Regions from separate parts of the Brevibacillus sp. BD137 genome, predicted to be linked through region 1. Evidence: a T-box and tRNA genes for the amino acid it is inferred to sense, from the RefSeq annotation. Region 1 holds a T-box; the other regions hold tRNA genes.
What was found. The T-box of region 1 lies ahead of leuS (leucine--tRNA ligase). A T-box ahead of a tRNA ligase gene usually reads a tRNA of that ligase, here a tRNA-Leu.
Positions count from the first base shown of each region.

Region 2: it encodes a tRNA-Leu, which carries the amino acid that the T-box ahead of leuS (leucine--tRNA ligase) is inferred to sense. The anticodon was not compared.
Region 3: it encodes a tRNA-Leu, which carries the amino acid that the T-box ahead of leuS (leucine--tRNA ligase) is inferred to sense. The anticodon was not compared.

Region 1 is NZ_JAOTNO010000015.1:35,028-45,801, reverse strand. It holds gene comER (late competence protein ComER) at 57-890, shown strand; gene leuS (leucine--tRNA ligase) at 985-3,402, opposite strand; T-box leader at 3,469-3,713, opposite strand; gene ODZ53_RS24730 (class I SAM-dependent DNA methyltransferase) at 3,753-4,502, opposite strand; gene rsfS (ribosome silencing factor) at 4,509-4,865, opposite strand; gene yqeK (bis(5'-nucleosyl)-tetraphosphatase (symmetrical) YqeK) at 4,865-5,455, opposite strand; gene ODZ53_RS24715 (nicotinate-nucleotide adenylyltransferase) at 5,439-6,032, opposite strand; gene yhbY (ribosome assembly RNA-binding protein YhbY) at 6,047-6,337, opposite strand; gene ODZ53_RS24705 (shikimate dehydrogenase) at 6,367-7,218, opposite strand; gene yqeH (ribosome biogenesis GTPase YqeH) at 7,294-8,415, opposite strand; gene ODZ53_RS24695 (YqeG family HAD IIIA-type phosphatase) at 8,412-8,936, opposite strand; gene ODZ53_RS24690 (TetR/AcrR family transcriptional regulator) at 9,151-9,699, shown strand; gene ODZ53_RS24685 (MFS transporter) at 9,806-10,774, shown strand, end outside.
Region 2 is NZ_JAOTNO010000002.1:559,932-570,705, forward strand. It holds gene edeN (edeine non-ribosomal peptide synthetase EdeN) at 1-1,681, opposite strand, end outside; gene ODZ53_RS05905 (lysine 2,3-aminomutase) at 1,706-2,953, opposite strand; gene edeP (edeine non-ribosomal peptide synthetase EdeP) at 3,033-7,538, opposite strand; gene edeQ (edeine self-resistance N-acetyltransferase EdeQ) at 7,843-8,280, shown strand; tRNA gene ODZ53_RS05920 (tRNA-Leu) at 8,437-8,518, opposite strand; tRNA gene ODZ53_RS05925 (tRNA-Tyr) at 8,563-8,647, opposite strand; gene ODZ53_RS05930 (hypothetical protein) at 8,745-9,053, opposite strand; gene ODZ53_RS05935 (thioredoxin family protein) at 9,120-9,686, opposite strand; gene ODZ53_RS05940 (YycC family protein) at 9,714-9,884, opposite strand; gene ODZ53_RS05945 (hypothetical protein) at 9,980-10,414, opposite strand; gene ODZ53_RS05950 (hypothetical protein) at 10,491-10,774, opposite strand, start outside.
Region 3 is NZ_JAOTNO010000008.1:73,814-84,587, forward strand. It holds gene ODZ53_RS18145 (dynamin family protein) at 1-399, opposite strand, end outside; gene ODZ53_RS18150 (dynamin family protein) at 396-2,066, opposite strand; gene ODZ53_RS18155 (spore germination protein) at 2,277-3,851, shown strand; gene ODZ53_RS18160 (GerAB/ArcD/ProY family transporter) at 3,852-4,958, shown strand; gene ODZ53_RS18165 (Ger(x)C family spore germination protein) at 4,951-6,183, shown strand; gene ODZ53_RS18170 (hypothetical protein) at 6,188-6,340, shown strand; gene ODZ53_RS18175 (type 1 glutamine amidotransferase domain-containing protein) at 6,454-6,978, opposite strand; tRNA gene ODZ53_RS18180 (tRNA-Leu) at 7,154-7,236, opposite strand; tRNA gene ODZ53_RS18185 (tRNA-Pro) at 7,254-7,330, opposite strand; gene ODZ53_RS18190 (hypothetical protein) at 7,465-7,953, opposite strand; gene ODZ53_RS18195 (hypothetical protein) at 8,089-8,313, shown strand; gene fosB (metallothiol transferase FosB) at 8,381-8,833, shown strand; gene ODZ53_RS18205 (protoglobin domain-containing protein) at 8,988-10,709, shown strand; gene ODZ53_RS18210 (chymotrypsin family serine protease) at 10,715-10,774, opposite strand, start outside.

The sequences.
Region 1 (10,774 bases):
TGATCATAGGTGCTCCTACATAGAATGGGAGAAGAATATCGGAGGGAGGTATGCCCATGAATAGAATTGGGTTCATTGGTACGGGCAGCATGGGCAGTATCTTGATTGAATCATTGCTGTCAGCCAAGGCGCTGACACCTGGTCATGTCATTATCAGCAACAGAACCCCTGCGAAGGCGCAGCAACTGGCAGAAAAACATCCTGGGCTCATTGTCGCGCACAGCAATGCCGATTTGGTCAAAGAAGCTACAACGATCGTGCTGTGCGTCAAGCCACTGGAATATAGCGTGATGCTTGAACAAATCGCTCCTGCCTTAACGCCAGACCACCTGTTGATTACGATCACCAGTCCGATCAAACTAGCGGATTTGGAGTCTCAAGTTCCTTGTGCCGTTGCCCGAGTCGTTCCTTCTATAACAAATGCCGTGATGAGTGGTGTTAGCTTATGTGAATTCGGATCACGAATCCAAGAGGAACAGCGTCAATTCATACGAAGTCTGTTTGCGCACATTAGCTCCCCTGTTGAGATTTCAGAGCCTTTTTTACGAATTACTTCTGACATTGTCAGTTGTGGGCCAGCGTTTATCAGCTATATTTTGCAGCAAATGATTCAAGAAGCTGTTGAAGAAACAGGTATTTCCGCAGAAGCTGCTACCTACATGACTACGCAAATGCTAATTGGGATCGCAGATCTTTTACGGGAAGAAGCGTTCACCCTCCCTACTCTCCAAAAAAGGGTCTGCGTGCCCGGAGGAATTACTGGGGAAGGACTGATTCCTTTGCAAGACGGTATTCCTGGTCTTTTCGCCCAAGTATTTCGCCGCACACAAGCGAAGTTTGCCGAGGATCAGGAACTGGTTGCACGAAATTTGAACAATCAGCCGCATTAGCGTATGACGACGTAAGCGTGGATTGACGAAAAAAGGAGTGGATACCTGTCACTCTCAGGTTCCACTCCTCTTCTTATTTCTTGTCGTCCTTTTCTTAACGAACGACGATATTCACCAGTTTGCCCGGAACAGCGATGACTTTGACGATCGTTTTTCCTTCGATCAGTTCGTTAATCATCTCGTTGTTTTTCGCCATCTCTTCCATCTGTTCTTTCGTCGAATCAGAAGCGATAAGCAGCTTTTCTTTGTTTTTACCGTTAATTTGCAGGACGATTTCTACCTCGTCTTCAACCAGCTTCGCCTCGTCGTACGTTGGCCATGCTGCGTATGCCACGCTCTCGCTGTGACCGAGTTTTTCCCACAGCTCTTCACCCAAGTGCGGAGCGATTGGAGACAGCATTTTTACAAAGTCCTCCATGAATTTCTTCGGCAAAACTTCTGCTTTGTACGCTTCGTTTACGAATACCATCAACTGAGAGATACCTGTATTGAAACGCAGGCCCTCGTAGTCTTCTGTTACTTTTTTAACAGTTTGGTGGTACACGCGCTCCATGCCAGCTACGTTGGAGGTTTCCACGATTTTTTCGTTCAGCTCACCGTTGTCACCCACAAACAGACGATATACGCGATCTAGGAAGCGGCGTGCGCCATCCAAGCCTTTTGTCGACCAAGCGATCGATGCATCCAGTGGCCCCATGAACATTTCGTACATGCGCAGTGTATCGGCACCATGGCTGTCGATGATATCGTCTGGGTTTACAACGTTGCCTTTGGACTTACTCATTTTCTCGTTGTTTTCACCCAGGATCATCCCTTGGTTAAACAGCTTTTGGAACGGTTCCTTGGTTGGTACGACACCGATATCGTACAGGAACTTGTGCCAGAAACGAGAGTAGAGCAAGTGCAGTACCGCATGCTCTGCACCACCAATGTAAATGTCGATTGGCAGCCATTCTTTCAGTTTGTCTGGATCAGCCAATGCCTTGTCATTGTGTGGATCGATGAAGCGCAGGAAGTACCAGCAGCTACCCGCCCATTGCGGCATCGTGTTTGTCTCACGGCGTGCTTTCATGCCTGTTTCCGGATCGACAGTGTTGACCCACTCCGCGATGTTTGCCAATGGCGATTCACCTGTACCGGATGGTTTGATTTCTTTTGTTTTTGGCAACATGATTGGCAGTTCGGATTCTGGAACGACTTTCATCGTGCCATCTTCCAGGTGGAGAATCGGAATTGGTTCACCCCAGTAACGTTGACGGCTGAACAGCCAGTCGCGCAGACGGTACGTTACCTTGCGATTTCCTTTGCCTTCTGCTTCCAGCCACTCAATCATTTTGCTGATCGCCTGTTCTTTGTTCAAACCATCGAGCATGCCGGAGTTAATGTGCTCTCCGTCGCCTGCATACGCTTCTTTGGTGATATCGCCACCAGCGATGACTTGCTTGATTGGCAGATCGAATGTTTTCGCAAACTCATAGTCGCGTTCATCGTGCGCCGGAACCGCCATGATGGAGCCTGTTCCGTAGCTGATCAGCACGTAATCTGCAATCCAGATTGGCAGACGCTCGCCGTTAACCGGGTTGATCGCATACGCTCCGGTAAATACTCCTGTCTTTTCTTTTGCCAGATCAGTACGCTCCAGATCGCTCTTGCGCTTTGCTTGATCCAGGTACGCTTCTACTGCTTCTTTTTGAGCCGGTACGGTAATTTGTTCAACCAGCTTGTGCTCAGGAGCCAGTACCGCATAGGTTGCCCCGTAAAGAGTGTCTGGACGAGTCGTAAAGACGGTAAAGGATTCATCATGACCTTCGATACCAAAGGCTACTTCTGCCCCTTCAGAACGGCCGATCCAGTTGCGTTGCATTTCCTTGATGCTCTCTGGCCAATCCAGTTCATCCAGGTCAGCGAGCAGTCTTTCCGCATACGCAGTAATTTTCAAGACCCATTGCTTCATTGGGCGGCGTTCTACTGGGTGTCCGCCACGCTCACTTTTTCCATCAATCACTTCTTCGTTCGCCAAAACCGTTCCCAAAGCAGGGCACCAGTTTACAGCTACCTCGTCAATATAAGCCAAGCCGTGCTCATACAGCTTCGTAAAAATCCATTGTGTCCACTTGTAGTAATGCGGATCAGTTGTGTTAATTTCACGATCCCAGTCGTAGGAAAATCCGAGCGACTTAATTTGGCGACGGAAGGTGTTGATATTGTGCTCGGTGAATTCCGCCGGATCGTTTCCTGTATCGAGAGCGTATTGCTCCGCTGGCAAGCCAAACGCATCCCAGCCCATTGGGTGGAGAACGTTATATCCTTGCATCCGCTTCATGCGGGACAAAATATCAGTAGCCGTATAGCCTTCCGGATGTCCTACGTGCAGGCCAGCTCCAGATGGATACGGGAACATGTCGAGTGCGTAAAACTTTTTCTTGCCTTCATCCTCGGAGGTTTTGAAGGTCTTGTTCTGCTCCCAATATTGCTGCCACTTCTTTTCGACATTGCGATGACTGAATACCATGGTAAAGCACTCCCATCTTAAAATAGGTAAAAATAAAGAAAACCTCACATCCCAGATCGCTCTTGCGAAAGGGACGAGAGGTTGTTTACATTCCCGCGGTACCACCCAGATTGGCAAATGACAAGCATTCACCCACTTGTTTCATCCGTATCGGGGATAAGCCGCTCACCCTTACGCAGTCATGACTTGGATGACCTTGGGGGCAAGTGCTGGGAGGTGAGTTCAGATAGATCCGGGTTGACTTGCACCATCCGTCAACTCTCTGTGAATGCTCGAATCCGATTCCTACTATTCCTCTTAAACGCGTCGAAATCTGTAGTTATAACGCCATTATAGTCAATCCGAACCAATCATGTCAAACTTTTCGGCTTGCGGGCTGAGAAAAATAGGCGCTCACTCGCTTCTTGTGGTGGCAAATCCGAGTAATCAGCGGTGATGATGATATCTGTGAAGCCAGCATCTGTCAGCCAGCGCATCAGTTGGACAGGCTGGTAAGCCCTTTGCCAATGCTCCTCTTCCATCCGCTCATACAATCCGTTTGGCTGACGAATGAAAAACGTTAACTGATGCTCTACCTCTAGTCGCAGTGGGTCGCAAAAACATTGCCAAATGTACGAAACTTCATCTTCTACATGTGTGAACGTCTCGTCCCCGAAAATGTGCAGCATCTTGTACGGGCTGTGCACATCAAACAGAAAGCTCCCACCAGGCGCGAGATGGGCGAAAACGCGCTTGAACGTTTCCTGCACATCCGCTTCCTCTGTAAGATAGCTCAATGAATCACACAAGGAGATGACTGCATCCACTTCCGGCAAGGACAGCTCCCGCATATCCTGCTCCACCCACGCTACTTCTACCTGCTCCTGCCTCATTTTGTCATAGGCGATTGCAAGCATTTCTGTTGAGAGATCCACTCCCGTAACTCGGTATCCCCGCTTGGCGAGTGGGATCGCAATCGTGCCAGTCCCACAGCCAAGATCAATGACCCGCACAGGCTTCTCTCCCTTTTTCCAATGACGCTCAACCCAATCGAGCCACTGGTCATAAGGAGTATCCGCCATCAGCCTGTCATATACAGCGGCCATATGTGCGTATGCCATCTGTCCTTACCCTTCCGTGCTGAAGGAAACTTCCTCTGCGTCCTTCCACAGGCGCTCCAGGTTGTAAAACTCGCGATCTTCGCGATGGAAAACGTGAATGACGATATCACCCAGATCAACCAGTACCCAGCGACCTTCATCCGCTCCCTCGATACCGCGGACGTCAAAGCCGTTTTTGTGGGCTTGGTCACGAATTTCGCGAACAATTGCCTGTACTTGACGCTCGTTGTTTCCGTGGCAAATCATGAAATAGTCTGCGATCACAGACAGCTTTCTAATATCGAGCACCTTCAAGTTCTCTGCTTTTTTGTCCTCTGCTGCCTTCACAACCAACTGGGCCAAATCTTCTACTGTTTTAACCATCAAAACCCTCCTTCTCTCCCTTTGCGGGAAACCAAATCGTTATAGGCCGTCAATGTCAACGGGAAAACTGTCTTTTGCTTTTCTATCAAAAATTGAATGGTGCCTCCCAAGGCAAGTGCCAGAGCGGCATCCAAATCATGCATGGCTTTGGCGCGAATAAAATCGACACCGGGGTAAACCCGGTTTGGTTCTATATAGTCTGCCACACAGACGACTTTTTCTAACAGGGACATGCCAGCCCGCCCCGTCGTATGGTAGCGAACAGCTTGTAAAATATCTGCATCCGTTACACCTAGGTCAGTCTGGATCACAATCGCTGCCGCAAAAGCGTGCCACAGCTCTTTTTCCCCTTCCAAAAGCTCTGTAGGCATATCGTGGCGAACGAGAATCTCAAACATTTTTTCCACAGGCCAGCACTTGCAGTAATCGTGCAACAGACCAGCAAGCTCGGCTTTGTCAGGATCAGCCCCGAATCTCTCTGCCAGCTCGCGAGCCGACGCAGCCACCCCTAGCGTGTGATTGTAGCGCTTTTCATGCATCTGTTGCCGTACGCGAACGAGAAGCTCTTCCCGATTATCCAAAAGTCTCATAGATTCGGTTCTCCTTTATATAGCGCTCCACGGCATCAGGCACAAGATAACGGATGCTTTTCCTGGCAGCTGCCTTCTTGCGAATCATCGTGGAGGATATGTCCCAAACAGGCATCTCCACAAATGTGACGTCCTCGCTCGATTTTAGGTCCAGTTCGGTTCCTGGTCTCGCTAGACCTATAAAGCGTACCATATGAATCAGCTCTTGGTACTGGTACCATTTGGGCAAGATTTTTACCATATCTCCCCCCATGATAAAGGAAAAACGGCAATCCGGGAACTGCCTAATGAGCTGAGTCATCGTATCATAGGTGTACGATGGCCCTTTTCTTTCGAACTCCACATCTGTAACACGAAACACCTCGTGATCAGACACGGCCAGCTGAACCATTTGCAAGCGGTGATGCGCCAGCGTCAGACTCTCTCTTTCTTTGTGTGGTGGAACGTGTGTAGGCATAAACCAGATTTCATCCAGGCCCGCTTGCTCTCTGGCTTGTTCGGCCGCCAGCAAGTGCCCACAATGAATCGGGTCAAACGTTCCTCCCATGATCCCTACTTGCTTGATTGGCTGTCTCATTGCATGCAGGTCACTTACGGAAGCTTGATCGTCTTGTTCTCCCGAGACTCTTTATACAAGACAACTGTATGGCCAATCAACTGCACAAGCTCTGCTCCAGCACCTGCAGCGAGATCTTCAGCCACTTGATGTTTATCGTCATTATTGTTTTGCAAAATCGCTACCTTGATCAATTCACGTACTTCCAACGCTTCTTTGATCTGCGTGATCATGTTTTCGTTTACTCCACCTTTTCCAACTTGGAAAATAGGGGTGAGATGATGTGCTTCTGCGCGCAAAAAGCGCTTTTGCTTGCCGGTCAACATCGGCAATGCCTCCTTTTATATCCTGCCAATCAGGTTGTTTTCTTTAATTGTTGCAAGACGACCTCACGCATAACCCCAGTTGGTGCTTGCTCGCCCGTCCACAGCTCGAATGCCAGTGCACCTTGATTCACAAACATGCCGATTCCGGAATGAACAGTGGCTCCGATGGCACGCGCTTCTTTGAGCAGACGTGTTTCGAGCGGGTTATAAATCAGATCGCTAACGGTTAAACCGGAATGAAGCCACTCTGCTGGCACAGGTGTCTCCTGCACGTTTGGCAGCATTCCGATCGATGTCGTATTGATCAACAGCGAAGAGTCCGCGATAGCTGCTTCCCCTTCGCCTTGTTCTACGATTTTCGTAGGTACAATCGTTCCGACATGCTCAGCCAATACCGCGGCTCTTTCCCGGGAACGATTGATGATGCGAATTTCCTTGACTCCTTGTTCAGCCAAGGTAAACGCCACAGCTCGCGCAGCGCCTCCAGCCCCTACCATGGTTACCACTTGCTTTTCAAGAACGATTCCCGTCTCTTCCACAAGCGAACGAACATAGCCCATACCATCTGTGTTATAGCCGATCAAGCGTCCATCACGAGAAACGACGGTATTAACGGCACCGATTCGTTTGGCAAGCGGATCGATTTCATCCAGCATCGGCATGATAGCGACCTTGTGGGGAATCGTGACGTTAATCCCCTTCAGGCCTAACGCGCGAATACCCGCGACTGCATCTTCCAGATTTTCCGGTTCCACATCGAACGCAGCATAGGCAAATCCCAACCCGGTCTCTAAAAAAGCTGTATTGTGCATCATCGGTGATTGTGAGTGGGAAACTGGATGCCCAAACAGGCCAACCAGTTGTGTTTTGCTTGTAATCATGGAGCTTTTCCTCCCCGGACGTCTCTCTATAGCATATGGCAAGGGGCAAGGCTACCTCGACTTTTCTTGTTTAAGCTAGATCAGCCCTTTGCGCATCCCAACACTTACGCCTTTAGGTGCATGCACGACAACACTCGCTTCGTGTTTTCCTTGGATGCTGACCCAGCCCAAACCGGAAATTACGATGTCAGTGGTCATGGTGGACTTGTTGATTTTAAAGGTGTGCTTCACAAATGGTGGAAGTGCTTTCGCAGCTTCCTCCCCTGTTGGTGGTACCAGCAAGGTTCCATGATGCTTTTGCATCACTTCGTCTGCTTTCTCCAGCTTCGTCCGGTGGATGTACAGATCGTTGTCGACATAGACGATGAACGGCTGTCTCTCTCCGCGTACGAAGTCGATACGGGCTAAACCACCCAAAAAGAGCGATTGCCCATCATCGAGCTGATACACCTTGGAGTTAATCCGGCTGGTCGGGGTAATCTTTCTCAGATCAGTCGGGGATACCATATGTCCGATCTGGTCGCGATTAATGATTCCTGGCGTATCAAAAATGGAGCGGCCATCCTCGAGTGGAATCTCGATTTTGTCCAGTGTCGTACCAGGGAATGGCGAAGTGGTAATCTCCAGCTCAGCCGCACCGTAGTCATGCAAGATGCGGTTGATCATCGTCGACTTTCCTACGTTGGTCACACCGACAATGTACACATCACGGCCTTTGCGCAGCTCTCCAATGCGATTCAACAATTCATCAATATGAAGCCCTTTTTGCGCGCTGATCAGTACGACATCCTCCGGGCGCAGTCCGCGTTCTTTTGCTTCGTGCTGCATCCAGTTGCGTACACGGTTCAGGTTGATGTTTCTCGGCAGCAGATCAACCTTGTTACCCACGAGCAAAATCGGATTCTTCCCGACAAAACGTGGCAAACCCTTGAGCCAGGAGCCTTGGAAGTCAAAGATATCGACTACCATTACGACAAGAGACTCCGTAGAGCCGATGCCATCCAAAATCTTGAGGAAGTCGTCATCGCCCATTCCTACGGGAGCTACTTCATTATAATGCTTGATGCGATAACAGCGCTGGCAAATGATTACCTTTCTGCCAAGCGCGGATTCAGGTGCATAGCCTGGCTTTTTTGCATCCGCTGTCTGAATGGCAATCCCACATCCAGCACAAGAGCCATGCGATTGTTCCGTCATGCTTTTCTCCTCCACGAAACCATTCCTTTCCTCTCCATCCAAATAAGGGCCACACGCTCCATCTGACGATTAAAGCGCGTCCAAAAACCATCCGTCTGGGCTACAGGAACAACCAGGATCGTATGAAATCCTAATCGATTTCCTCCCAGCACATCGGTAAACAATTGATCGCCAATGACAACAGTCTCAGCGATGGTTACATTCATCTGCCGCACTGCCTGCAAAAAGGCACGGTTTGTCGGCTTTTTGGCCGCATAAATAAACCCGAGATTTAATGGGGCACAGAAGCGGTCTACACGCTCCTTGTTGTTGTTGGAGACAACAGTGACCTGTATGCCTGCCTCATGCATGCGAGCAAGCCAGTTGATGACCTCCTCGGTTGCATGTGGCCTGTCCCATTCCACCAAGGTATTATCCAAGTCTGTAATCACCGCACGGATGTTATTTCGTTTCAATTGATCTATGTCAATGTGATGGATTGATTCGACGAACTGACTAGGCATCAGCTTCTCTAAAAACACGGGGCACCTCCAAATGATGTGAAGCAATCAACCGCGATTTCGGCACTTACTATACCATAATCGACCACTTGGTTGCAAAACAAAAAGCATGATCACCACTTGCATTGCACTCTCATCCTGTGTAAAATGGCGTTACCGAGAAAACCATTTTTGTTTTTATGGTTTTCTATTCCGTTGTTTTGGCTGGGGGTCGATTGCAATTAAAAACCGGATCATGAAGGGTTTCATTGAAGAGATTCGCGATAAAGGCATGAAATTCTCCATGGATGATTTGGCGAAGCGGCTCGGGATCAGCAAACGCACGTTATACGAGCACTTCTCATCCAAAGTGGAAATTCTGGAAACAATCATACAGCAGTCCTTTGAAGAGGGCGATGAAAAAACACAGCAAATTCTCGCAGACGACAGTCTCTCTCTTATCGATAAAATCAAAGGCGTCATGATGGTTTTACCGACACACTATGAATTTTATGATTTGCGCATCCTCGAACAGATGAAGCGATATTATCCTGAGCAATATGCCCAAGTCGAGGCTTCTCTATCCGAGGACTGGCAGACGCTTCGCGTCCTTCTTGAGCAAGCGATTCGAGAAGGACTCATCGTCAATATGGACGTCACGCTCATGCTGAAGGTCATTGTCGATGCGCTGAATTCTACACTCGACCAGCGCTTTTACATGAAAAACCAGATTACAGTCTCAGAAGCGCTTTCCGCTATTGTAGATGTCCTCTTATTTGGATTGGTACCAGCCGATAAAAGGTAACAAATGACTCGTGGTCATCCCACTAACATTGGAAGACCACGATATCATTCTTTGCAAGAAAACCAATAAAACAAAAATAGTTTTTATAGTTAAGAGGTGTTCCATCATGTCCATTTTTACACAAATGACCAAACAACAACGAATCGGACTTTTGTTTGTCATCCTGATCCTTTTCATCGATATGCTGCTGTATAGCTTATTGATTCCGATTGTTCCTTATTTTACGGAAAAGCTGCAGCCATCCTCTACAATGATGGGCGTGCTGTTTAGCAGCTATGCGATCGCAATGCTCATTGCCACTCCTATTTTCGGGCCGATATCCGATCGGATCGGCAGACGAACCATGCTTTTGATCGGTTTGCTCGGTCTTGCTGCTTCCACGTTGTTGTTTGCTTTCTCTGAAACAATGGCCCTGTTGATTACCGCGCGTTTTGTTCAAGGTATTGCTGCTGCGGCTACATGGCCAACTGCCCTCGCCCTCTTGGCGGATTTGTTCCCTTCCAAAATGCGCGGAACTGTAATGGGAATTGCATTGACGGCCATTTCGACGGGTACATTGCTCGGAGCGCCGATTGGCGGATGGCTGTTTGAAATCAGTGACCATCGCATGCCTTTCCTGGCAGCAGCAGCCTTTACTGTGATCAACATTGTGCTGGTCTACTTGTTCTTGAAGGAAGACGCAACGAAAACTGTCAGCGAAAAGCTTCATGTCGGTGGATTTATCCGCAATCCGCAAGTCATCTTTATCGCTGGAATCGTCCTGTTGGCTGAAATCTCCCTTTGCTTGCTGGAACCGACGTTACCCGTATTTTTTACAGAGAAACTCAGCATGACGCCGACAACGATTGGTCTTTTGTTTGGGGTCATGACACTCGCGTACGGACTGATCGCCCCAGTTGCCGGCTCACTTTCTGGCCGCATGAATCCGTATAACCTCATGTTTGGCGGAATCATGACGCTGGCTGTGTTTCTGCCATTTTTAGCGTGGGCCGACTCCCTCTGGCAGGCAATGCTCGCAATGGCCCTGATTGGAGCCAGCATTGGTTTCACCTTATCGCCTACCTTGGCTACATTG
Region 2 (10,774 bases), on a different contig from region 1:
GGATCTGGCTTACGATCTGTTCAATTCGCGCTTTTGGCAAGTCTGGATCAAGTGGGACATAGTAACACCCAGCTTTGAGGATAGCTAGCAGTGCAGTAATCATTTCAGGGGAACGATCACACATGATAACTATCGGTCTACCTGCATCTGTCACCTCCTTTTGCAGAGCGCAAGACAGGCGATTGGCTTGCTCTTGTAGCTCCTTGTAAGTCACTGTCTGCTTTCCTTGTACAAGCGCAACTGCATCCGGTGTTTTTTCTGCCGCTTGATCAATCAACTCGTGCACGCAGTAGTTACTCGGAACTGGTACGACTTTCATCTGTTCCTCAATCATCTCGTGCCGCTCATGATCACTGAGCAAGGTAAGTTCACGAATTTCTTGATCTGGATCAGCCGCAATCAGCTCGAGAAGGCTCTGATAGTGAAGCGCTAGGCGTTCGATTTCCTTTGCTTGAAACTTCCATGCCTGGTAGTTGACATGGACTGTCCATTCATCACCTGGTGTTACTTCCAGGACCAATGGATAGTCGGTTGTTTCATGTGAGGTGATATTTTCCAGCTCGAAATCAAGTTCCAATCCGGCCAGCGTCTTGTCGATCGGATAGTTTTGGAAAACGAACAAACTATGCGCCAAAGGGGTTTGTACGTCCATCTCTGAGCAGTTTTTCAACTCAACTGCTGGCACGTACAAGTGCGGGGCCATCTGGTGCTGCTCTTCCATCATGACACCCAGCAGATCTTTGACTGTTGTCGTTTCTGTCCGTTTGACCCGGAGCGGATACGTCTTGATGAAGAGGCCGACGATTTCCTCTACTCCGGTGAGATGGGCAGGACGTCCGGCGTAGGCCACTTCAAAAAGAGCATCCCGCGTATCGCTGTATTTTTGCAGCAAAATACCCCATGCGGCTTGCAACAATGTGCTGATTGTCACGCGGTAACGCTTGGATGTTTCCTCTAGTGTCTCTGTCAGCGTTCGACTAAGCCGAAGATGATAAGAAGAATACTTCCGCTCTTCGTTACGATCCCGCATATAGGGAAGCGGTGTAGGCGAGCTAATTCCTTGTAAGGAATCTTTCCAATACGATAAGGATTGTGCTTTCGATGCTTCTTTGAGAAAACGCAGATACTCCTTATATTTCGCCTTTTGTTTGATTGCAGGGGACAGCCCCGAGCACAATTGTCCATATGCCGTAAATATCTCTCTTAGGAGAATGCCAGAGCTCCATCCGTCCATGAGAATGTGATGAAATGACCATATGACTTCATAACGATACAACTCCATCCTTACTACTTGAATGCGAATGGTATTGCCCAACTCAAGCGTGAAAGGTGTTTGCTTGTCCTGTGACAGCAAGGCTGACAGTTTTCTTTCACGCGTTCCAGATGGTAACTCGCTCCAATCGAAATAAGGAATCTCCAATGTCTTTTGCTTGAGAATGAGCTGGACAGGGGCTTGAAGCCCCTCCCAGCGAAAAACCGTACGAAGCATTTCATTGGCCTCAAACGCCATCGAAACAGCCTGCGTAAACAACTCCAGCTGAAACTTGCCACGAAGGGTTAGCCGATGCTGTTCGAAATACAGATTGGAATCCTTTTGGAGTCGGTAGTAAAACAGCATGCCCTCCTGCGTAGGACTTAACGGCAAAATGTCAGCTATATTGTTTTTGTCGATCTTGTTCATCACAATTTTTCTCTCCTGACTCCCTTACCGAACAGCTTCACTCGGCAGGTTTTCCACGATCTCCCCATCTGCATTCACGTACGGCAAGCCATTATGTTCGAAAACATGGTCGAGGCAGTACATCTCTCCCTGTTTGTAGTCCAAAATCATCAGGTCTTCTGAACGGGTTGGGATTAATTCCTTCAACCGCTCTGGAAGATAGTCTGGTCCGACCGCTTGATGCCATTTCAAAACAATTTTTTCAGGGCGCTCGGCTGTCGGATAAAAGCCACAAATCTCTAATTTTCCAAAGTCGTGCGAAGTAAGAAGCACCCCTTTTTTCTCCAAGCCACCCAGATTGCGCTTGGACTCGGCCACATTCCGGAACGCCTCGTCCAGTGGAATGGCATACTGCTCGACTCCCCTAACTGGCATAAACACCGTCAAATAATACGAAATGATTCGATTATCCAAAAACTTGCGCTGCAAGTCGATCAAGGTCTCGACAGAATCGTTCACGCCACGAATGATAGCAGGCTGTCCGCGAATCTGGACACCGACGGATAGCAGTGCTTGCGTTGCTTGGATCGAAACGTCACTGATTTCCCCAGGATGGTTGAACTGGGAAATGACACTTACCTGCTTACCGGGCGTTTGTCTTACTTGGTCAAAAAACGCCAGCAGCTCTCCATCAAGAAAACGAGCAGGGTCATAGGCCAAAGCCTTGGTTGCAAAGCGAACGAGTCGAATACTCTTCACACTCAATAGCGTGCTGATCAGCTTGATTAAGTCAGAAGTTTTACGGAAGGAAGCAGGGTCTCCACCAGTAAAAAGAACATTATCGATGTACGGATGGGCTTCCAAATACTGTACTGCCCTTTCTGCCTTGTCCATAATATTGGTGTATCCAATATCTTCATGGCGGATTTCGTTCACTTTATAGCAGAACTGGCAGTTGGCAATACAAAAGTCGTCGATGTGAAGCAACAATGTCTTTTTGTACTTGTGTTGCAGGAAAGCTGTTTCATCCTGACGATACGACTTGTTTCCATACGGATCAAAGCGGCCTTTATAGGGTTTCACTCCCGGTGGAGGAAGCACGATATTGATCATCTGGGTACGATAAGGCTCTGATTGACTCGCAATCAACTCGGCATAATAGCGAGTCACCTTGAATGGCATATAAGACTGCTCCAGCAATGCACCGCGTTCTTCCTTTTCCGCTTCTGTAAAGCCGACAATCGTCGCGAATTCCTCAAATCCCTTTTTTCCCATTAGTACCTTGACACTCAATGTAATCCCTCCTGTCATTCATTAAACACTCGTCATTTTTGGCTTCTCGGAAAACTTGGTCAAGCATGAGATTCGCTTCTTAACCAAACAGCAAATCCAGCTCTTTTTGCGTCAATTCCACCTCTTCAAAATCCGATGGCGTAAATTCAGGGACCTCTTGGTGGCAGCAATGATCAATGAGCTGCTCCAATTCATTGATAAACAACGTAAGTAACTTCTCCATGGTCTCCTCGCTATACTTGCGCAAGCTGTACGTAACAGAAACCTGAAGTTCTCCTTGGCGAATGAGAGCAGCCACGTCAAGCAGTGCTGTCAAATGATTACCCACTCCGGCATCAACCGCCAAGTTTCCTCCCATGAGAACCAGCTCATCACTCAGTTGATTATCCACGGATCCCAGATAATTGAATCGAACATGGGATTTGTCCACTTCCGCGAGCAGATCAGGCTTTAGCCAGCCAAACCCAAGCCCGCCCATCGGAATCTGGCGCAACTTCTCCTTTACCTCTCTTAGGTGATCGGTCCGATTGGATGGATTCGTTTCAAACAAAACAGGATACATGCTGGTAAACCATCCTACTGTTCTGGTTACGTTCATCGTGTGAATAGAAGACTCACGCCCATGCGACTCCATTACCAGCAAGAGACGCTCCCTACCAAACACATCACTCAGTGTCCGAGTAAGTGCTGCAACCAATAGGTCTTGGGGACCCGTATTAAACATTCGATTGGCCGTTGTCAACAGTCGCGACGTCATCTCGGCTGAAAGTGTGCGAGTAGATGTAGCACTGTATTCTACCAAGTCTTCGCCAAAATCGAAGTCAGTCGGTAGCTGGTCTTCCGGGATGGAAAACATGTCCCAATATGCTTTTTCTTTGCTTGCTTGAGTCGACTGGTAATAGGCGGAGACTTCCTTGATCCACGCTTGCATCGAATGCGTTTTATCTGGTAAATTAATCGGCTCATTACGTTTCAGACTGGCCAAGGCGCTCATCAAATCTTCCAGGAGAATCCTCCAGGAGACACCGTCCACAACAAGATGATGGGCCGTCAGAAACAATCGCTGAGGTCGATCCGGTCCCAATTCAAAGAGACAACCGGTAAACAGAATTGATTCTTCCAACTTGAAGCTAACAGCACAATCTCTCATCGCCTCAAGCATTCTTCTCTCCTGTTCTTCTTGCGGTACGGAAGAAAGGTCGACGTAAGATACTGACACTCGATTGGTTAGGTGGCGCTCATTGTAAAAGAGCTTCCCCTCTTTTGCCGAGTAATTGAGCCGCAAACAATCGTGATGATTAACTAGTGCTGACAGACTCGCCTCAAACTCCTCCAGCGTTACTTTTTCCTTGCTTTCGAGGAGCAACGACTGGTTCCAATGATCAGCATTGCGGAACTGTTGTGACAAAAACCAAGAAACAATGGGAGATGAAGGCAACTCGCCCGTACACGGCTCTTGTGGGATCTGTTCCACTCCCCAACTCCAGTCACTTCTCGCTTTTAGTTCTGCAATCGTGTCATAAATCAAGATGTCTCTAACCGGAATCTTGATTCCCCGCTGATGCAATCGATAAGAAACCTGAATCGCCTTGATCGAGTCTCCCCCTAGTTGGGAAAACGGGTCCTGTAAACCAAAAGGCGAATGACCGAGCACGTCCTCATACACTTCAACCAATAGCTTGTCAAACTCGTCACGAGGACTGGTTTCATCCTCCGCACCTTTTCGCTCCATGACAGGTTCGGGAAGCTGTTTTCGATCAACTTTGCCATTTGAGGTCAGCGGAAATTGTTCAAGCTGCACGATTTGCGAAGGGATCATGTAAGCAGGCAATCGACTTGCCAGTTCTTCGCGGAGCTCTTTTTCCCGGAAAGCTGTTTCCGTGATCACATAAGCACAAAGGTACTTACGCCCCCACGTATCCATGCGATCAATCACCACTGCCTCACGCACAGAAGCATGACCAAGTAGCTGCTGTTCAATTTCACCCAACTCAATGCGGTATCCATGAATCTTCACCTGATAGTCAGCTCGCCCCAAATACTCCATGACTCCATTGGGACGATAGCGAACCAAATCGCCTGTCTTGTACATCACTTTCCCTGGCTGAAACGGATCGGGTAGGAAACGCTCTTGCGTCAATTCCTCGCGGTTAAGATACCCCCGTGCCACACTATCTCCCGAGATGAATAGCTCTCCAGTCGAACCGATTGGGATTGGCTTCCCATATGAATCCAAAATATAGAGCTGCACGTTACTGATCGGATGTCCAATCGGTACAGATCCTTCGACATCGGTCACTGGATCGTATTGATAGATCATGCATCCGACTACTGTCTCGGTAGGGCCATACTCATTGAGAATTTCGATTTGTCCGTTCCATTTCGCATGAATGGCCTCAGCCAGACTCACCTTCAAGTCCTCGCCGCCCACTATCACTCTCTTTACCGTAGTAGAAGGCAGAGCGATCTCTTGCAGCAAAAACAGATGGGCAGGTGTCAGCTTTACAACATGGGAGCGTCCGTCACTAAAGATGCGCGATAACACAAACTCTGAATCGGAGTGAGGATAAATAACCATCCGATTTCCCTTTACCAGCGGGCAGAAAATGGACGTAACCGTCAAATCAAATGCCAGTGAGGAATACAGAGCAAACGCTTCTTCAGGACAAGAGAGATAGCGGTCTTTCGCCCACGAAATATAGTTGACCAACCCTCGATGAGTAACCATGACTCCCTTCGGATTTCCAGTAGAGCCTGATGTATAAATGACATAGGCCAAATCATCTGGCTGATTGACCGATTCCAGGATTGCCCCATCATTTCGATACAGGGACGAATCACCGAGCTCCAGAATTGCTTTGGACCACGAAATATCCTCTGATTGCGAAGTGTGACGAAGCAACAGGTCCGCTCCAGAATCGGACAGCAGATATTCAATACGCTGTGAAGGGAGCTGAGGATCAATCGGAAGGTATGCCCCGCCAGCTTTTAGAACAGCCAACAGTCCGATGATCATCTCTGGCGAATGATCTGCTATCAACGCCACAATTACGCCAGGACCAACTCCTCGGTTTCGCAACGACTGAGCGAGTCGATTCACTTGATCCTGCAGTTCCTGGAATGTCAGCGTGCGCCCCTCTGACTCCAATGCAATTCCTTGTGGCGAGCGCATTACCTGCTCTTCAAACAACTGCACAACCGTCTTCTCGCTGGGATAGGAAGCTGCAGTATCGTTCCATGTATGGAGCTGTAGTGCCAGCTCTTCGTCAGCAAGGAAGTTCAGATTGGATAGCGGTCCTTCTGGATTCGAGATCATCTGATTGAGTAGCCGCACGAGATGATCCGCTATTCGGTCAATATCTTCTTCCGTGTACTCGGCGATCTTATAATCCAATTCCAGCGTCAATTGTTCATCTGTAGCCCACTCCCTGATAATGACTTGGAGCGAATACAACTGGTGACCGTTGTAAAACTCCTCATTCGTCACGGGGTACCCGCCTAGGGTGAAGGGCAGCTGCGTGCTGTAATAATTCACACAAATCTGAAACAGGCTGTCATAGCCATGTTTCTTCAATTCCAACTCTTGAGCCAGCAAATCGTACGGATATTTCTGATGAAAAAAACAGGAAGTCAATTCCCTGTTGACATATTTAACATAATCGAAGGCATCCATTTCCATCGGAACTGCCAGACGAAAAGGCATGGTGCTGGTAAACATCCCGAATATTTTGCGCTCCACTTTGCCTGAACGGTTTAACAGCGGCGTACCGATCACGATTTCTTCTTGCCTCGTACAACGCTGAAGGTAAAGACTGACGAGAGCTACAAACACGGAATTTAGCGAGCATTTCATCTGTTCCGCAAACTGGCGTATTCTTGTCGAATCTTCCTGGTTAAATGCATAGACTTTGCGCTTGCCTTTGGTAGTATCTGTTGCCTTTTGTAATGTCGTGATTACGGGCAAGCTCTGAAACTTGTCCCGCCAGTAGCGCTTGTCCTTTTCAAATCTCTCAGACTGAGCATAGGCATGCTCCCTGTCGACAAAAGCTTGATAAGCGTGTTCATCTCCTACATGAACGGTACCGCCTGCCAACAACGTGTCATAATAGTGAGCAATTTGTTCCGTCATGATTGAGATGGACCAGCCATCAGCAATCAAATGGTGCAGCTTTACAAAATACCCTGCTTCCTCGTCGCTCAGTTGGATCAGACAAAAGTAGAACAGAGGCTCTTGTCCGATTGAAAACGGCTTTGTAAACAAAGCTTGCAGGACTTGTCTGCACCGATCAGGGGCATTCGGTTCCTGTCTGAAATCAAACATCTGCAATGGCTGCGGTTCGTACTCTCCAACAAACTGAAGGACTGTTTCTTCCTCCTGATAGTTGAGTCGCAAGGTATCGTTCTTTTGAATGAACAGGTGAATGGCCGCTTCCAGTACATCCAGCTTCACCTTTCCTTGAACTCGCACCATCCCCCCTAACGTATGGATAGGAAGCTGTGGATGTAATTTTTCCGTATACCAGATACGCTTTTGTGGATGACTTAAAGGATAACCGACCTTCCATTGCTTCTTATCCTGGCGCAAAGAATATCCCCCTTTCTGAATTGTGTAGATGTAATCACAACTCAGACATGGTAAAAAATCAAATCGGTTACAAATACTTCCAATTTCAACTATATAGATGACTCTTCTATAGTGTCAAATGAATTTTCCATAAATTATTATTTCTGAAAATTGAGCTAATTCTATCTCTCTTTCCCCTTCTCTAGTGCTGCATAGATATAGAAAAAAATTTGTGCACTCTATTGATTTTGACTTTCTTTTCACGTAGGATAAAATGTAATATATTGACAAAATAATAAATCCCCGGAAGGATGAATGTGATTAGATGTCTGTGACACTTCGTGAAGTAACTTTGGAAAACTGGGAAGAGTGTATTGAACTGGAACCTACTCCCGAACAGAGCGAGTTTGTTGCCCCAAACCTTTACTCCATTGCTGAATCAAAGTTTCAAACTACATTTGTTCCTTTGGCCATATACCATGATGACACGATGGTTGGCTTTGTCATGTATGGGCTTGACCCTGACGATGGAAATTACTGGATTTACAGACTCTTAATTGATGCGAAGTACCAACGACTAGGCTATGGACGTACTGCCATTTCACAAGTCATTGAGATCCTGAAAGCAAAGGAAGATTGTCAAAAAATTGTCATTGGCTATGCCCCAGCCAATGTCGCAGCCGAAAACCTTTACGCTTCGCTCGGATTTCAAAAGAATGGCATGGTTTTGTTCGGCGAGACGATTGCAGAATTGAACTTTTAAGCGAGTTTTCATTACCCAAAAATGAAACAGCGGCGACCTAAGACATGAAAACCAAGTCTTAGACTCGCCGCTGTTTGAATTGTTTCCCGTATAGTAAAAAAGCACACCATCCATGTGTCTGTAAACATCATGGTTAGTGTGCATTCGTTTTTGATATGGTGCCGGTGAAGGGACTTGAACCCCCACGGTTTCCCTCACGATTTTGAGTCGCGCGCGTCTGCCATTCCGCCACACCGGCAAATGAACTATGAATAAGTTAACACATCATCGATAGAAAATCAATGGTGGGGAGAGACGGATTCGAACCGCCGAACCCGGAGGGAGCAGATTTACAGTCTGCCGTGTTTAGCCACTTCACTATCTCCCCACAATATGTGCTGTCTATCTTCTGCTATTCTCTTCAACCAGAAGCGACATTTATTAATTTATCATGAACTTTGTTTGACGTCAACATATTATTTTGATTAACTCTCTTTTTTCGCCAAGATCTCCTGTGCCCACTCGTGAAAGACGCGCAGTGCCTCATCTACTTCTTGAAAGATCGCTTCTCCCTCACAGGAGTATTCCGGGAAGTCAAGTATACGGTTTTTGCGAATCTTCACTTGCCCTTCTTCACATTTTATCTCCAAGAAGTAGGGAACAGCTTCATCTATTCCATAACTGTTTTCTAAAAATTCGTAGGTACGTACCCACTCCAAAATTCGAACTTCCGATGCTTTTAAGCGAAGCACCTGCTCCAAGGACATAATCGTTTCATTCCCGTAGTAATACATGTTATTCAGCCCTTCTGCATGAAAATGGACGGAGCCGTGACTCCGCCCTGTTATGGATGCAATAGATTAAATCGAGGAAAGTAGCTCTCTCAGCTCTTTGACAATCACTTGCTGGTAGCCAGTGCCTTCTCCATACTGCTCGAGCATTTCGGCACGCGCTACTTTAATCTTGTCTTCATAATCCGTGGCGTTTCGGTCCGGGTTTTGTTGTTTGAAAGCCGTCATGACAGCTTGGACATGCTTCGGTCGTGGTCCCCATTTTGCCAGAACATGTCCACCCGTGTCTGCGAAAATAACAACAGGGATCGCCCGACCGCCCATCGTAAGAAACTCATCCATGAGATCGAGGTGTTCTTCCATTACCATAATTTCCACTGGCATGTCTGTTTCTTTCAAGGCATGCAAGACGACTGGCAAGTTGCGAACGACGTCGCCACACCATTCCGCAGCCAAAATCAAGCATCTGAGGTCATCACGATGCTGGAGAGAAGCAAAAAACGCACGGTCTTGTTCATCCTCCCATGAAAATGCATCCGACCAGTTTTGGTATGTATCCTGATTTTTCGTCATGCTTTCCACAAACGCTTGTGGCTTGAGCCCCGTACGGAATTTATGTGCTACATTTGCCCCCATCTTTTCTCCCCCTTTTGTATCGCTGGCCTATTCTTGGTTTTTATTCGCTGCTTCGTTTGCTTCCTTTTCTTGATTAGCCAGCTCCATCATTTTTTGCAACAAAATATGCTGCGGCATGTGCATGAGGCGTTCCAAGGGTACCTGAAGTGCTTCCGCCAGCTTGACAGCCGTCTCCGGTGATATTTGTAATGGACGCATTTTTGCTCCTTTCCCTTGCTTTCATCAGTCCCTTCAGTATAATACACGGTTGTTAAAGCTGCCAGCATGCAAGCTATAAGTAGGTATTTTCATAACTAATATTCCCTTAATTTCTTAGGTAGTTGACTAAATATAAGTTCAACTAGTTCTCCAAGTGGTGCCCACTCCTCATCAGGTTCACACCACCACCGAATTTCAATTTTATTGAATCCTCTATTTACTTTTAGTATGAAAGAATGTCCATCTAGTCCCATACTATATCTTTGAGGAATAATACTAATCTTTGACTCACAAAGTATCTCCTCTATTTTTTCTGCTATACTTTGCTCAATTGGGACTTCTAACACTTCATATGGCTCCATGAATGAAAACGTAGCATACCTAATCGAATATTTTAATTTATCTTCTGATTCCTTTGTATGTCCAAGATGTAAATATATTTCATTAAAACTTGATGGTGAAAATAACAGTTCAAGCATTATAGAAAAATTTGGCTTAGACAACGCTTTGTATTGCTCAGACAAAATCATAGAATTTTGCATCCTTTATATTACTCTCCCTCTCTGGCTTCTCTAGCCTTCTTCAAATCGCATTACCCACTCCTTTTTATAGTTGCTCTTTTTCATTGCTTATTTCAATACTAGCTACCTTGTCTCCTTTTAATAGCACTCTTAACGATGGATAAAAATTATAATAGAATGCAACGTCTATATTTTGCTTTTCGTAGTGCCACAATGGAAAAGGCGTAGAGTTTAATATTCCTTTACTTGTTGTCTCCCCAAGTAGTTTTCGTACGGCTTCTGCTGAATCCCCAATATGAATAACCCCAAATGAAATATTCTCTTTAGTTAGTTCTCCTGAGCCGATTTCGCTATCGTCTTTTACAATCT
Region 3 (10,774 bases), on a different contig from region 1:
CAGCTCAGCCAGTGCGCCATCCAGATCAGATGCAACCAGTCCAAACACAGCGAGTGAACGGATAACATCCTGCTCAATTGCTTCGCGCTCCTTCAAGACGACACGCACAGTTCCATGCGGATGCGCATCCGTAGGCGGCATAATTTTGTTGATCGCTGCTGTCGTCGGATTCGGCGATACAGGCAACACGAGATCGCCCATCAAGGCGTTGGCAAACGAGGATTTACCTGCGCTAAAAGCACCAAACAGTGCAACGGTAAAACGATTGGCGGTTAGACGATCTGCTCGATCCAGCATCGCCTGTGCCTGCGCTTGCATCCCTGGTACGGAAACGACTTCTTCACTTGCGCGTCGCAGACGCTCTGCTGCCGCAATTAGTTTGTCTCGTAGTTGATTCATGCTACTTGTTCTCCTCCACGCATAATCGCCAACAGACGACCCTTGGTTTCTTCTTCTCTCGCTGCCAGTCCTGCCAGCTTTTGATGCAGCGCTGCCAACTCACGCAATGCGCCAAGACGCTCGCCTTGAGCTGCACTTTCTACGCGCACTTTCTCCTTTATCATCTCAACCACTTGTGCAATAAAGGAGAGACCTACTCGTCTGTACTCCAGCTTCATCCCGCTGGAAATATCCGCACAGTAGTTCAGGACGTACTCACTCGAAGCAGCACCCTCTTTGATGTGCTTGCTCAGGAACTCACCTGTAATCTCGATCTTGGTCGCGTGCACGCTAGCGTGATATTCTTCGTTCCGCAAATCAAACACTTGCGGCTGCTTGCCAAGCCATTCTTTGAAATGGAAGTCGAGATTTCCCGCCACTTTTTCGCGGAACTCGACGAGAAGCGCTTCTTCGCGGCGTTCGCGCTCTTCTTCTGTCTTCTTGCCTGCAAACAATAACCCCACCTTGAAGCCCGGTTTGCGACTCTCCAAGTAGCTTCGTGCTGCTTCGTTCGTACTGAAATAAGTCAAACGAGCATTGTCCAAAAGTACACTCAGCTCTTTTTCCATCTGCACGCGGGCATCCTCAGCACGCTGCTCTAGAGCCGCCGCTGTTGCTTCCTCCTGCTCAAGCGCTTCCTGCACAGCCGCTGCATTACGACTATCGATGCCTTCTACTTCCAGACCATCTAGCTGGGCTTCCCACTGCTGGCGTTGATCTGCCTGGCTTGTTCTTACTACTTGGATGTGTTCATCGATCAAATGCTCGGCAGCACTGCGAACGCTCGTGCCAACCAGCTTTTCACGATCAGCGATCAACTGCGAAAGCATGCCCTTAAATTCTTCATACATGTTCTCAGAATGATCTGGTTCCGCAAGCGACGTGTAAAAAATACCATCCGGATGAATGTTCCAGGTCGCGAATGCCTCCTCGACACTTTCCTTATAGCTGTCGAAATCCAATTCGAAATCAATATGCTTATCAATCATGTTCACAACCAGATAAACTGGCTTGCCACGGTCCTTCAACGTCTTCGTAAAGTTGAAGTTCTCTTCGGCTTGAACATGGTTATAATCCATCATATAAATGACGACGTCAGCCAAATGCAGAGCAGATTCTGTAGCGATTTTGTGTGCAGCATCTGTTGAATCAATGCCCGGTGTATCGAGCAAGCTGGCGTATTCGTCAAGGAATGTTCCCGGATAAGAGACCTCTACGGATTCAACCGTATCTCCGTCAACAGCAAACTGCTTGAGCTTCTCCATCTCCGTATCTGGATCAAAAGTAAGGACTCCGCTGTTCATGGTGAAGACACGAGCCGCTTTTTCTCCGCCACGAATCTTCACGACATTCGCACTTGTCGGAATCGGATTGGAAGGCAACAAATTAACACCCAGAAGCGTGTTAATCATCGTTGATTTTCCTGCGGAAAAATGTCCACAAAACGCAATATTCAGCTCAGCGTTCTTTGTTTTCGCGGCCAGTTGAATGAGCTTGAGCGGCGTGTTTTCGTCTCCCTGCGACTTCATTACTTCTGCGAGTTCTTCCCATGTATGTGCCAGTCGGGAAAAGTCCGTTTCCCGGATCAATACTTGACTGTCAAGCACTTCTATTCCACCCTTCTCCATCTTTCCTACTCTCTCTACTAATACCTGTTCATGAACTTCCTTTTTACTTCACTCTATTCTACCATGCCGAATGTATCACAGGTCACAAATGAGTTCAATTCAAAACTATGAAAGATTTAGCATTCGCCTATTCTTCCGCATAATTTTCCTCTCATCTGGAAAAAATCGCACTAACATGATATTCGCAATCTGAACGGGAGGAAACTTCAAATGATGCGCAGATTTTTGTCACAGCGTCGCAAAAAGAAAACTCCCTCTCTTATCACACAACGCTTGCAGCAGCGAAATGATCCTGCGCTTGTACTAACGACCAGTTTGCAGCAAAACATGGAGACGTTTAAGACCGTGCTGGGCAGCCCACACGATTTATTACTTCGTTCCTTTACGATCGGCAACACCACTCATACCTGCGCCGTGATTGCGATTGATGGATTGGCGAACTGCGATATGCTGGATGCGCAAGTTCTCGGACAAATCCAGTTGATGATCTCGACTGCTTCCAAGGTAGTACCGACTGAACCAGACGAGATTGTCCGGATGCTTTATGAGGAAGTCCTCACTGTCGTTGAAATATCGAAAGCAACGGATTTGACAAAAGTACTCGAAGGCATTCTTTCCGGGGATACAGCCATTTTTGTAGATGGAGCGACCGAAGTCATTATTGTCGACAGCAAGGGATGGAAAACTCGTGCCATAGAGGAGCCGGTCTCCGAAGGATTGGTGCGTGGTCCGCGGGATGGCTTTACGGAGAGTATCCGGGACAATACCGTTCATATACGCAGACGTATCAAAGACCCGAACTTGCGCTTTGAAGGGTCGATCATAGGCAGACGCAGCCGAACAGATGTGATCATCGCCTACATTGAAAACATCGTTGATCCAGAACTGCTGAATGAAGTGAGACGGCGAATCTCTACGATCGATGTGGACGAGATAGAAGAGTCCGGTTTTATCGAGCAATGGATTGAAGATGATTTTTTATCACCTTTTCCGCAGATTCATAACACGGAGCGTCCCGATAAAGTGAGTGGAGCGTTGTTTCAAGGTCGCATTGCGATATTGGTGGACGGGACTCCGATGGTGCTCATTTTGCCTGTGACGATTGGATTGCTCCTGCATTCACCAGAGGATTACTACGAACGTTGGATTGTCGGTTCATTGGCTAGGCTGTTGCGGTATTTGGCAGCATTTCTGGCCGTCTATTCGCCCGCTTTCTATATCGCTCTCGTCACCTTCCACCCTGGCTTGATTCCGTCTGATCTCGCCTTCTCGATCGCGGCCACACGTGATGGGGTTCCGTTTCCGGCATTCGTAGAAGCGATCATGATGGTGACGACGATGGAGCTGCTGCAGGAAGCCGGATTACGCTTGCCGAAGCCGATTGGCCAGACTATCGGGATCGTCGGCGGTCTTGTCATCGGTGACGCAGCGGTTTCTGCGGGCATCGTCAGTCCTGTCATGGTCATCGTCGTCGCCCTCACTGCCATCGCTTCTTTTGCCATCCCTTCTTATCACCTTGCCATCGCCTTTCGAATGATTCGTTTTTTCGCGATGTTTATGGCGGCTATTTTTGGTATTTATGGTGTGGTGCTTAGCTTTATTGCCATCATGATTCATTTATCCAATCTGACCAGCATCGGGTACCCTTATTTGGCGCCTCTTGCTCCACATATGCCAAGGGATTGGAAGGATATGATTTTGCGCGCACCGGTTACCTTCTTGAAAACCCGACCAGATGCCCTTCACACGAAAGATGAAAACAGAATGAGTACAGGAGGGTCGTAAGTGAGTGCAGAAACCTTGGCGGAGAAAATGATCAGCAAAAATCATATGGGGATTAACATTGCCTCAGTCACAATCGGCGTCGGCATCCTGACCTTTCCCCGCTCCTTAGCCAAGGCAACCGGAGCATTCGATGGATGGATTTCCGTCGTGATTAGCGGTCTTTGTGCGTGCCTGGTAGGCTGGCTTCTTGCCAAGCTAGCGGCTCGCTTTCCGAGACAAAGCTTCTTTGAATACAGCTCGATGATCGCAAGCAAACCGATCGCTTACATCTTGACCTTTCTCGTCTGTATTTACACGATGCTATTTGTCTCGTTTGAAATCAGGGCAATCGGAAACATCGCTAAGCAGTACCTGTTCTACAATACCCCGGTGGAAATGATCACGCTCTCTTTTCTCTTAATCGTTCAATATTCCGTGATTGGATCACGTATTGCCATGCTGCGGCTCAACCTGCTGTTTTTGCCTGTAGTTCTTGTCGTCATGTTCGTCGTCCTGCTGTTTACCACCCAGTTGTTTGACATCGAAAATGTTCGTCCCTTCTTTTCATCAGACTGGCGCTCTCTCTTGGAAGGCTCCAGAGTAGTCGGACTGTCTTATTCTGGCTTCGAGATTATCCTTTTTTACACTATGCTGATGAAAAAGCCTCAGGAAGGGGCAAAGGCCGTGACGTTAGGTCTCTCGATCCCCATTCTGCTCTACATGACCATCTACATGTTCGCCATCGGCGTATTCTCTGCGGAGGTTGCGACGAACTTGACCTATCCAACCATCGAGTTGGCAAAAGAGGTCGAAATCCCCGGCGGCTTTTTTGAACGGGTGGAGTCCGTTTTCTTCACCATCTGGATCATGACGATCTTCAACACATGTGCGATGTGGCTCGATATAACCGTGCTCAACTTGTCGTCCATGTTCAACAAGGTGCGCAAAACGTTTTGGGTGCTCATTCTTTCTCCCATGATTTATTTTGTCGCGATGCTCCCACAAAACCTGGTTGATTTCTTCGCGTTTGCAGACAGCATCACTTATTTCGGAATGATCCTCGTCTATTTATGTCCGATTTTGCTGCTCCTCATCGCTGTCATACGAGGTGTAAAGGGTCATGAATAGACAGCTCACTGCTTTCTGCATCTTCCTGCTTCTATCGACTTTGCTGGCTGGATGCTGGGATCAGGTTCAAATTGAGGAACGAGGATTTGTGGTAGGCGTAGCAGTTGATAAACCTCGTACAAAAGAAGCCGAGCAGCAAGCCAAACAAGAGGCACCAGACAAACCTCAAGTAAAAGAGCGCTTTCTCGTCACTCATCAATTCGTCGTCCCCGGTGGATTGATCTCCGGCGGTCAAGGAAAAGGCGGTGGTCAAAACACAGCCAATGAGGCTTACCTCAACCTCATATCCGAGGGGGATTCTCTTTTCGAGATTTCACGTGAATTGGCTACCCGGACCAGCAGAACTCCGTTTTATCAGCATATGAATATCCTGATCGTCTCCGAAGACGTTGCCCGTACGAAAAACGGTTTTGCCAGAGCACTCGATTTCTATCTGCGTGATCCAGATTCCAGACGAAGCAGCAAGGTATTTATCTCAAATGGCCCCGCTAAAGAAATACTGGAAGTCAAACCGAAAACAGAGAAGCTGCCCGCTATTTACGTCAACTCGATTGGAGAAAACGTTAATAAAAATTCCCGCATGCTTCCAGAGGCTCGATTGGGCGATGTCCACGAGGAGCTTCTCAGTTCGTACAGTTTTGTGGTTCCGCGTATCAGAGCAGAAGAGCAGGAGGTAAAATTAGCAGGCGCCTCTGTTTTTACCCGTGACAATCAATTGATTGGTTTTCTGGGGGAAGAAGAGACGGAGGGGCTGAATTTTCTCACGGGAAAAGTTAAGGGAGGTATGGTAAAAGGCAAGGTAAAAAACGGTCTTGTCTCGATGAACATCCAAGGGATCAAGCATAGCATTGAAGTAGATTTACGTGATCGGCAACACATGAAATTTACAATAACGATCGAATGTGAAGGCACATTGGCTGAGTCTTACGCCACAATGGATTCACTGAATAACACTGCGATGAAAAAGCTTGAACAAGTGTTCTCCGAAGAAATCGAGCGAATGAGTAATGATACCATCCAGAAGGTCCATAAGCAGATGAAAGTGGATGTCATCAAGCTTGGCAACTATTTGAAGCAGCATTATTTTTCGCTATGGAAAAAGATTCGGCAGGATTGGGAATCAGGGCAGCATCTGTATGAAAAAAGCGAAATAAAGGTTCAAGCAAAAGTCTATTTACGCAATATCGGTGCGATCAACCGTACCGAACGGCAAAACAACAGGTGATCCCATGCTCAAATTTTTAGGCGTAGTTCCTCCTTATTTGACCTTTGCAGGGACGATCATGGCGTTTTTGATTCCCTATCTTTTTTTTAAAATCAATAACAAAATTCATGAGTTAGGCGATCCGCCGTGGAAGAAACGGAATAACTCCGGTTCATAAAACACCAAGCCGAAATGTAACATGTTTCGGCTTGGTGTTTCTCTCATTCTTTTTTGGCGAGTTGTAAAACGGGTGGCATATTTCGGTGGGAATTTTGTGGGGAAAGCACATTGTCATTGTATTGCCAGCAAATCAGCAAACGCTTTGGCGTACGCAGGGAGGTCAGGCGGTCTACGGGAACCTACAATGTGACCGTCTACCACGACCTCTTCATCTACCCAAATAGCTCCTGCATTCTCCATATCATCTTTAATGCCTGGCGTGGATGTCGTCGTTACCCCGCGCAAAATTTTTGCCGAGGCAAGCACCCAACCCGCATGGCAAATATGCCCAATCGGTTTTTTCGCCTCGTGCATCGCTACCACAAACGACAGCACTTCCGGATAGCGGCGCAGCTTGTCAGGTGCCCATCCTCCTGGAACGAGTACGCCTGCATAGTCGGCAGGATTGACCTCTCCCATCGCTTTGTCAGCCTCACACGGTACACCGTACTTCCCTATATAGACGTGATTCGCCTTCGGACCGACGAAATGGACGGTAGCGCCTTCCTCTCGCAGTCTCATCACCGGATACCAGAGCTCGAGATCCTCAAATTCACTTTCGACGAAGCAAACCACTTGTTTTCCTGCAAGTCTCAACGTTCTCGCCTCCATTTCCTTCTATACTACGCTATTGTAGCAGGTACAAAAGGAAAAGACAGCAGGTACATAGATCAAGCATGCTGCCTATCTGGCGTCTGTATAATAAAAAAAGTGAGAAACAGGCCTACTCACTGTTCCCCACCTTATAACGAAAACCATATGTATAGATTGCTGGTGCCGGTAGAGGGACTTGAACCCCCACGGTTTCCCTCACGATTTTGAGTCGCGCGCGTCTGCCAATTCCGCCATACCGGCCTATTCAAAAGAAAACATGGTCGGGAAGACAGGATTCGAACCTGCGACCCCTTGGTCCCAAGCCAAGTACTCTACCAAGCTGAGCTACTTCCCGATTGCCAACCATATCGGACCTTCTCTCATTCGACAATTTCCGATAAGTATCGCAACACTTACATACTATACAGGCAAATTGAACCAATAGCAATACCGGATTTTTTTGGAATATAGTCATTTTTTCCTAGTATTTCATTTCCCTTTCCATGGTGCACAGGCTTTTCCACAAGGTATTTGTCGTTTCAAGAAATCCTGCGGTAGATTAAACGGATAGTCCAGCGGATGACGCCCTACAACAATCCAGCGCCCATTCGAAAGCTTTTTCAACTGGTACACACGGAAAAATCGATCGCTTGGATCGAAGGCAAACCATACCACAAGCGTCGCACACCTGCTGCCCGAAGACAGGACCTGTGATTTTACAATTGGTGGAGCCCCTATCGTATCCCCTACCGGGATTGCGAGTCGTCCGTTTATTCGCCGCAAATCAAGATTGCCGATCACTCGATTTGCCAGACAAGGGGTCATGAACTTTTGCAGGAAACGGCGAATTTTCACCTTGGAATTGAACCGTTTTGGCAAAATGATTCCGCGATCCCCCACACGCTTATGCGCTGAAAAGATAATCGTAAAGAATGCTTGCTCTGCCAATCGAATGACCTGCACCCATTGCTTTTTCATCTGAAGTCCCTCCCCCTGTCAGATTATGCATCACGGGAAGAAAATGGTTGGACGCGTACCTATATACATAAACCGTTGCGTGCAGGGCAAATTAATACGGTGTTCTGATCACCTAAAACCGCAGGAGGTATAACAATGCCTAGCCAAATTAACACGGACTCGCTTAAAAAAGCAGAGGTAGCCACCACGCTGGCAAAAAATATGATTACGCAAGCAATCGAGCAATCTGCTGCCAATCCACAGCTCGCCGAAGAAGCCTTGAAGCAAGCGTCTCAGGAAATTGCCCAAGCGCAAACAATGGTGTCCCAAGTCCAATCCACGCTGCAAACCCAAGCGCAAGCTCAACAAAGCCAATCCTAACCAAATGGCAGGCAGACCCGGATTGGACTGGTGGTTTGCCTGTTTTCCCCATACAATAGCAATTGAGATGATTGCTAAAAAGGTGGGGGACATATTGCCGCAACTTCGAGGATTGAATCATTTGCTTTTCTCTGTCTCAGATCTGGAGAAATCTTTTTGTTTTTACCGGGATGTCCTGCACGCCAAACCACTAGTACGAGGTCGCAAGCTGGCTTACTTTGACTTAAATGGCTACTGGTTGGCGCTGAATGAGGAACCCGACATCCCACGCAATGAAATTGCTCACTCCTATACACACATGGCCTTCACTATTACAGAAGAGTCATTTGATGAGTGGTATGCTCACTTGGAAAAGCATGGCGTGACCATTTTGCATGGACGGGACCGTTCGGAGCGGGATAAGCGCTCCATTTATTTTACCGACCCTGATGGGCATAAGTTCGAATTACATACGGGCACTCTCCAGGATCGTCTCGCTTACTACCGGGACGAAAAGCATCACATGACCTTTTTTGAATAATCGATGACATTGCCCATTTCTTAATATACTTTTCACAAAATCACAATAGTTCCAAAGATTCAACTCCATACGTGAATGCTATAATCGATAAAACACTTATGGCCTATTCCCTTATGAATAGGCCCGCTTTTCGTAAACATTATGGAGGGATTTTATGTTTGGTAAGCGTGGCGCCCAAACCGTTACCGCCTCAATTCAAAAAAGCGATGTCCAAATGTCCGATCAGCTAACGGGGAAAATTCATTTTTTGCAAATGAATCAAACAGACCTTGATCGGCTGAAACAAATTGAACCACTCCTAACAGAACACCTAGAGGCCATTACAGAGCGTCATTACCACATGCTTCATCAATACTCCCATCTTATGCAGATCATCGAAACGCATACGACGGTTGATCGATTGGCCGTATCCTTTCGTCACTATTTGCAATCGCTTCCACACGCCAAGCTAGACGATGCCTATGTAGCCGGGCGTAAGAAAATCGGAGAGGTCCATAGCAAAATTGGACTTGCGCCAGAATGGTATACAGGCTCTTACTTGCGGGTTTATGAATATTTGATTCCCGCTATCGTCAATACCTATTCGAAACGTCCCCAGGAATTATCTTCTGTCCTGTTGGCGCTCATGAAGATCATCACGCTTGATTCGCAAATCGTCCTCCAATCGTATCAGGAGGACAATGATTACAAAGTCATTGATCGCCTGGGCGAAGTTCTGGAATTAGTGATTCAGATCGATAAATTCAAGCATGTGCTGGACACGCTTGAGGATACGACTGAGGAAGCTGGCAATGTGGGGTCTGCTGCTGAGCAGCTAAGCGAATCTGTGCAAAAAGTGGCTCAATCAGCCGTCTCTGTCGCAGAGAGTGCTTCCACGACAATCGAGCAAGCGACAATGGGCAAGGATATTATCCAAGATTCATTAACCAGCTTTCTTTCCATGGCAGATGAATTCCAAGAGATGCAAGCAAAAACTTCGCAATTAATGACATCCATTGCAGAAGTTTCTCAGGTCGTCCAAGTCATCCGCAATATTGCCGATCAAACCAATCTTCTTGCATTGAATGCGTCGATTGAGGCAGCGCGTGCCAACGAACACGGGCGAGGCTTTGCTATCGTGGCAGATGAAGTACGAAAGCTCGCCGAGCAGACCAAGCAATCCGTTCAAAGCATTACTGCCACAATCAACAATGTTCAGAATGAAGCTGTCCAGGTAAAAGAAACGGCCACTCTCATGAGCGACCATTTTAACGATAAAGTGATTCAGACACGCGATGCCATTGGGATATTAGGAGATATTGTGCAAAATATTGAGACTGTCGGGCATTCCACCGGACACATCGCCGCATTGGCACAAGAGCAGTCTGCTGCCACAGATGACATTTCCATGCGCATATCGCAAGTCCTGACGAATATGGAGCAGGTCTCTTCGCACGTCTCGAATGTAGGTAAAAACGTCTATAATGTGGGGGCTGGCATTAACAGCCTACACAAGCTGAGCATCACACAAACGAGCCAATTTAAGACCAAGCATTACTTGCGAATCGTCAAAACCGACCATCTCTTATGGAAATGGTGGCTGTACAACTTCATGCTGGGGTATCACCACATTGATGAAAAAGAACTCGTGGACCATCATCAATGCCGCTTGGGGATTTGGTATGACGAGGCCCTGAACAATCCATCCTTGAGCACCTTGCCTTCTTTCAAGCAATTAGAAGCGCCTCATCGCCAGTTCCACGAAACGGTTCGGCGGATTTACCACCTCGTCAAGCAAGGAAAACTAGAGGAAGCAGAAGCTACGTTTGATACGCTAGAAGATATCTCACAACGCATTCTCAACGTACTGGATCAGCTCGCCAAAGAAGTATCCTAATGCTATTATCTACTTTTCTTTCGCTTGCCCGGCTGCCTTTTGGAGGCAGCTTTTTTTGTTTGGAC